One region of the Streptomyces cinnabarinus genome, then DNA from elsewhere that is predicted to be linked to it. Evidence: riboswitches for the same ligand, from Rfam matches in the RefSeq annotation. Region 1 holds a riboswitch; the other holds the start of a gene.

Region 1 (3,373 bases):
ACGGCGGCCAGCTGGGCCCGGCCGGTGGTCTCGTCGCAGGCGGCGGAGACATGGTCGGCGTCGACGAGCCAGAGGTTCACGCCGCCTTCCCGCGCGGCGGCCACGACCTCGGCGGCCCGCCCGGGAACCCGCACGGTGACCGTGTCGAAGTACGAGCCGTGCACGACCTCGACCCCGCCCGCGGTCAGCCCCGCGGCGAGGATCGTGGCGTAGCGGTGAACCCGTCCGGCGATGCCCTTCAGCCCCTCGGGCCCGTGGTAGACGGCGTACATGCCCGCCATGACGGCGAGCAGCACCTGCGCCGTACAGATGTTGCTGGTCGCCTTCTCCCGGCGAATGTGCTGCTCACGCGTCTGCAGCGCCAGCCGGTACGCCTTGTTCCCGTCCGCGTCCACGGACACCCCGACGAGGCGGCCGGGCAGGCTGCGCGCGAACTTCTCGTGCACGGCCATGTAACCGGCGTGCGGACCGCCGAAGCCCATGGGCACACCGAAGCGCTGCGTGGTACCGACCGCGATGTCCGCGCCCAGCTCACCGGGCGACGTCAGCAGCGTCAGCGCCAGCAGATCGGCGGCGACGGTGACGAGTGCACCGAGCTCATGGGCCTGCTCGATGACGGGCTTGATGTCGCGCACGGCGCCGGAGGCGCCCGGGTACTGGAGGAGCACGCCGTTGATCTCGCGGGCGGCGATGTCGGCCGGGATGCCCTCGCTCAGGTCGGCGACGACGACCTCGACACCCGTCGGCTCGGCGCGCGTCTCGATCACGGCGATGGTCTGCGGAAGGGCGTCCGCGTCGATCAGGAACAGGCCCTTCTTGTTCTTGCCCATGCGCCGGGACAGCGCCATGGCCTCGGCCGCGGCGGTCCCCTCGTCGAGCAGCGAGGCACCGGAGGTGGGCAGCCCGGTGAGTTCGGCGACCATGGTCTGGAAGTTCAGCAGCGCCTCGAGCCGGCCCTGCGAGATCTCCGGCTGGTAGGGCGTGTAGGCGGTGTACCAGGCCGGGTTCTCCATGACATTGCGCAGGATGACCGGCGGGGTGAAGGTCCCGTAGTACCCGAGCCCGATCATGGAGCCGAGCACCTGGTTACGGTCCGCGAGCGAGCGCAGCTCGGCGAGCACCTCGGCCTCGGTCCGCGCTCCCGGCAGGGCGAGGGAGTCGGCGTTCTTGATCACATCCGGCACCGCGGCGGCGGTGAGCTCGTCGAGCGAGCCGTATCCGACCTGGGCGAGCATCTTGGCCCGGGCTTCCTGGTCAGGCCCGATGTGACGCTGCTCGAAGGGGATCCCCATCTCGAGCTCGGAGAGCGGAATGCGGTGGGCGGTCATTACGGAGGCCTCCTGGTCAGACACGACCTTCGAGGGGCACCACGGCACGGGTACCCGGACGGCCTCCCCCTCTGTCATCTCAACCTGAGAGTTTCACCGGGGGCCTGAGGGCGCCCGGCTTTCACCGTCGGTGAGAGCGGAAGCCTTCGACACCCGCTCTGCTTTCCAGAGTGACCTCGTCCGTGCGGTACGTGGGCCTGAGAGATTCCGGGGAGGATTTGCTCCTTCGGCGCCTCCGATGATGTCTGGAGGACTCTCCCGCACGGGGTCAGCAGCCGCTGTCAGCCTACCAGCGAGGTCAACGCCCAGGCGTTCGAGTGGCCGCGCGCCCGAATGTGCTCTTTCGTAGTGCTTACGGATGAGTTGCGACCAAGTGGAGGGCCCGTGCAGACCGACATCGATCCGCGCAACCTGATCGGCCGCAAGGCGTTCGACCGCAACGGCACGAAGATCGGCACGATTGACGAGGTCTACCTCGACGACGCGACCGGCGTACCGGAATGGGCAGCGATACGCACCGGCCTGTTCAGCAGAGACGCCTTCGTCCCCCTGGAACCCAGCGAACTGATCGAAGGCACGTTGAAGGTCCCCTTCGACCGCTCCCTGATCAAGGACGCCCCCGACTTCGGCGTAGGCCGCCACCTCTCCCCCGAACAAGAACTCCAGCTCTACCACCACTACGGCCTGGACATCACCTCCCCTCCACCCCCCGACCACGACTTCGGCAACTTGGCGGGAACAGAGGACGCGGACATGTAGCTACTGCGGGCAGCGGCGCCGTAGCTGCGGGCGGAGCGCGCCCACCCCCACGCCGGTCAAAGGCACGGGCTCATGAACCAGCTCCGCCCGCTGAGGCCCCATGCCTCCCCCGCACCAAGGGCAACGGCTCGGCAACAGCCAGCAGCGGATCATCGACCCGGAACGTCCGCACCCTCCCCGGCTCCGACTCAGGCGTCTCGAACCGCACAGTCACCCGCCCCAGCCCACTCCCCTGCACCCACCCATGCCCGAACTCCGCATGCACCACGTCATGCCCCGCCGGCCACCGCCGCTCCCCAAGCACCTCCACCGCGTCCCCGACCCCCGCGGCCTCACCCGAACCATCCCCCTCCTCCCCCGAATCCTCCGCCCCCAGCTCCCCCGCGGCCTGCGCGAACAAATCCTCCTGCGTGTAATCCGCGAGCCCACTCACCCCGACCCCCAGCAACCGCACACCCCCCGTGGTGTCGACCGCCTCCAGCAGCCGCGCGGCCGCCTCCCGCACCACCGCCGGATCATCCGTGGGCCCCCGCAGGGTTTCGGACCGAGTCAGCGTCGAGAAGTCGTACCGCCGCACCTTCAGCACGATGGTCCGCCCGGACAGCCCCGCCCCCCGCAACCGCCGCACACACCGATCGGCCAGCCGCTGCACCTCGAGCCCGACCCGCACCCGGTCATGGATATCGACGTCGTACGTGTCCTCCACCGACACCGACTTCGTCTCCCGCTCGGCCACCACCGCCCGCTCGTCCCGCGCCAGCGCCATCGCGTACAAGGCGTGCCCATGTGCCTTCCCCAGCATCCGTACGAGCTCGTCCTCCCCCGCCTCGGCCAGCTCGTCGACCGTATGGATCCCGGCCCGCCGCAGATGGTCCCCCGTGGCCGGCCCCACCCCCGGCAGGGTCCGCACCGACATCGGCCCCAGCAACGCCCGCTCGGTCCCCGGCTCGATCAGCACCAGCCCGTCCGGCTTGGCCTGCTCCGACGCGATCTTCGCCAGCATCTTCGACGCCGCGAGCCCCACAGACCCGGTGAGCCCGGTGACGGCCCGTATCTCGGCGCGCAGCTTCACCCCCGCCAGCCGAGCCGACTCCGCGTCCCAGGCCGCGCCCCCGGCCTCCAGATCCACAAACGCCTCGTCCAGACTGAGCGGCTCCACCAAGGGCGACAGCGCCCGCAACAGCGCCATGACCTGCTCACTGATCGACCGGTAGAACCCGAAGCGCGGCACGAGATACGCGGCGTTCGGCGCCAGCCGCCGCGCCTGCGCCATGGGCATCGCGGAA
Region 2 (3,373 bases), 4.6 Mb from region 1:
GGACTCCAGCTCGCCGCAGGACTCGCCCGCGGTCACCGTGGAGCCGACCTCGGGAAGCTGGGCGTAGACGACGTCACCGAGCGCGTTGGCCGCGAACTCCGTGATGCCGACCGTCGAGACGCCGTCCTCGGCGCCCGACAGCCACTCGTGCTCCTTGCTGTAGCGCAGCTGCTGGGGGTTGCTCATGGCCTGAATTCTCCTGTACGCGGGGGAGTGCTGATGAAGGGGGACTGCTGAAGGCGTGCGTGAGCAGCGGTGATGTGCTCAGCATCACCTACGGCCACTACTTCTGACGCTTGTAGAACGGCAGCGCCACGACCTCGTACGGCTCATGGCTGCCCCGGATGTCCACACCGACCCCGGCCGTGCCCGGCGCGGAGTGCGCGGCGTCGACGTAGGCCATGGCGATCGGCTTGCCCAGCGTGGGGGAGGGGGCGCCGGAGGTGATCTCGCCGATGACCTGGCCACCGGCGACGACCGGGTATCCGGCGCGCGGGACCCGGCGGCCCTCGGCGATCAGGCCGACGAGAACGCGCGGCGGGTTGCTCTCCGCGCGGGCGGCGGCCTCGGTGAGCGCCTCGCGCCCGACGAAGTCGCCCTCCTTCTCGAACTTCACCACCCGGCCGAGCCCGGCGTCGAAGGGGGTGAGCGCGGTGGTCAGCTCGTGCCCGTACAGCGGCATGCCCGCCTCCAGGCGCAGGGTGTCCCGGCAGGAAAGACCGCAGGGGACCAGGCCGACGGCCTCGCCCGCCTTGGTCAGCGCCTGCCACAGCTCGACGGCGTGCTCGGGCTTCACGAACAGCTCGAAGCCGTCCTCGCCGGTGTAGCCGGTGCGCGCGATCAGCGCCGGGACGCCCGCCACCGTGCCGGGGAGACCGGCGTAGTACTTCAGGCCGTCCAGGTCGGCGTCGGTGAGCGCCTTCACGATGCCCGGGGACTCGGGGCCCTGGACGGCGAGCAGGGCGTAGGCGTCGCGGTCGTCGCGGACCTCGGCGTCGAAACCGGCGGAACGATCCACCAGCGCGTCCAGGACGACCTGGGCGTTGGAGGCGTTGGCGACGACCATGTACTCGGTCTCGGCGAGCCGGTAGACGATCAGGTCGTCGAGGATGCCGCCGTCGGCCTGACAGATCATGGTGTAGCGGGCGCGGCCGGGACCGACGGTGGCGATGTTGCCGACCAGGGCGTGGTTCAGCAGCGCGGCGGCCTGCGGGCCGGTGACGGTGATCTCGCCCATGTGGGAGAGGTCGAACAGGCCGGCCCTGGTGCGCACGGCGTTGTGCTCGTCGCGCTCGGAGGCGTACCGCAGCGGCATGTCCCAGCCGGCGAAGTCGGTCATCGTCGCGCCGAGCGAGCGATGCAGGGCATCGAGGGCGGTACGGCGGGGTTCAGGACTGCTCATCGGACGTTTGTCTCCCAAGGCATGACGGCGAGGTCGTTCCTCCCCATCTGTCATCGGAACCTGAGAGGTTCGTCATGACCACATGTGGGCATGACTTGCACCTTGGGTGGGACCACCGGCGACGGCGGTCCGCTTTTCAGATGTGCCTCGCCCGCGCGGTAACGGGGCCTGAGAGATTCAAGGGAGGGACTTGCTCCTTCGGCGCCCCAGCTGAAGGCTGGGAACTCTCCCGCGCGGATTCAAACGGCCGGTATGCAGTTGGCGCGGACATCATTGCACGCATCCGTCCGGTGCGGCAGGGCCGCATCTGTAACCGGTCTGTGGCGGTACGCGCACGAAAACGCTAGGCATCCGGCATTACCTTCTCTTTACGCTCAACGGGCAGGTGCCCTACCTGACCCAGGGGAGGACGATCACGTTGAACAGGACCTCGGCGTACGCGACCACCACGGGGATCGCGGTACCCCGGCAGCCGGCCGCACCGGCCCGGGCCGCGTCCCCGGTCGTGCGCGATCTGCGCGAGCGCTCCGGCCACAGTCCGCACGCGCTGCTCTTCGGCCCCAAGGACCTCGTCGTGATCACCGGCCTGCCCGGCAGCGGCAAGTCCACCCTCATGAAGCGGGCCGTGAAGGGCCCGAGGATCGACTCCCAGGACACCCGGGACCGCTGGGACGCCCGGATGCCCGGCTTCCTGCCGTACGCGGTCTACCGCCCCCTCGTCCGGATCGCGCACTACGCCGGGCTGTGGAGCGCCCTGCGCTCCGGCGCGGGCGTCGTCGTGCACGACTGCGGGACCCAGGCGTGGGTGCGCGGCTGGCTGTCCCGGGCGGCCCGGCGCCGGGGCGGCACCCTGCACCTGCTGCTCCTGGACGTCACCCCGGACCAGGCGCTGGAGGGCCAGCGCGAGCGCGGCCGGGGCGTGTCCCGGTACGCCTTCCTGCGGCACCGCGCGGCGGCCGGGCGGCTGCTGCGCGCGGTGGAGAAGGGGGAGCTCCCCCAGGGCTGCGGTTCGGCGGTGCTGATCGACCGGCCCGCGGCGGGCGTCCTGCGCCGGATCGGCTTCACGGGCTGAGCCGGGGCGGCCCGGCAGGCGCTAGCCTTTCCGCCATATCAGTGGTTCACGGCAGGCGGTCAGACAGATGGACTTCCCGGCGGATCTCCCCGCGGACTTCCCGGCGCAGGCGCACCCTCATCCGCACGGCGGATGGCCCGGCAACGAGCTGGAGGAGGTGCTCTCCGCCTCCCTCGGCGTGCCCTCGGCGGGCGGCCGGATCATCGAGGTGCTCGGGCGCAGCTTCCTCTGGATCCCGCTGCCCTCCGGCGGCGGCCCCCGGAGCGGGCCGCTGGACCTGCCCACGCTGGAGATCGAGGGCCAGGCCTTCGTCCCGGTCTTCAGCTCCGAGGAACAGCTCCGCCAGGTGGCCGGCGCGCACATGTCGTACACGATCGCCCCGGCGGTCGAGTTCGCCCGCGGTCTGCCCCCGCAGGTCGGCATCATGGTCAACCCCGACGGCGTGGTGGGCATCCCGCTGCCGCCCGAGGGCGTGGCCGAGCTGTGCCGGGTGGGCCGTACCCCGCTGGACGGCCCCGCGAGCGGCGGCCGGGTCAAGCTCTACGAACCGGACTGGCAGGACGACCCGGTCGACTTCCTCGCCGCGGCCTCGGCCGAGTTCGCGGCAACCGGAGTGGTGACAACGGCCCGCCGCTGCCTGGCCGCCATCGAGACGGCGCCCCCGGTCATGTTCGTGGGCGTGGAACTCTCCCACTGGGAGGGCGACCTCCGCACGGCCCCCATGGACGCCCTGGGCAGGGCCTTGGGAAGGGTCCCGACCCAGTGGCAGGTCAACTTGATCCTGTTGGACATGGCAGCCCAGGACCCGGTGGCGATATGGCTGCGCGAGAAGGTACGCCCCTTCTACACACAGGCTTAGAGAAACCCACCCAGGGGCGCGGGGCTGTATCGATTTGCGG

Evidence for each region. A riboswitch is a leader RNA that binds a small molecule or an ion and turns the genes downstream of it on or off. The one in region 1 is predicted to bind glycine.
Region 2: linked by a shared signal. The riboswitch ahead of gcvT (glycine cleavage system aminomethyltransferase GcvT) and the one ahead of gcvP (aminomethyl-transferring glycine dehydrogenase) in region 1 are both predicted to bind glycine.

Annotation. Positions count from the first base shown of each region.
Region 1 is NZ_CP114413.1:1,570,239-1,573,611, forward strand. It holds gene gcvP (aminomethyl-transferring glycine dehydrogenase) at 1-1,328, opposite strand, end outside; glycine riboswitch at 1,504-1,599, opposite strand; gene STRCI_RS07035 (PRC-barrel domain-containing protein) at 1,713-2,087, shown strand; gene STRCI_RS07040 (DNA polymerase IV) at 2,158-3,373, opposite strand, start outside.
Region 2 is NZ_CP114413.1:6,190,412-6,193,784, forward strand. It holds gene gcvH (glycine cleavage system protein GcvH) at 1-186, opposite strand, end outside; gene gcvT (glycine cleavage system aminomethyltransferase GcvT) at 284-1,402, opposite strand; glycine riboswitch at 1,440-1,548, opposite strand; glycine riboswitch at 1,549-1,644, opposite strand; gene STRCI_RS28180 (AAA family ATPase) at 1,815-2,474, shown strand; gene STRCI_RS28185 (enhanced serine sensitivity protein SseB) at 2,542-3,333, shown strand.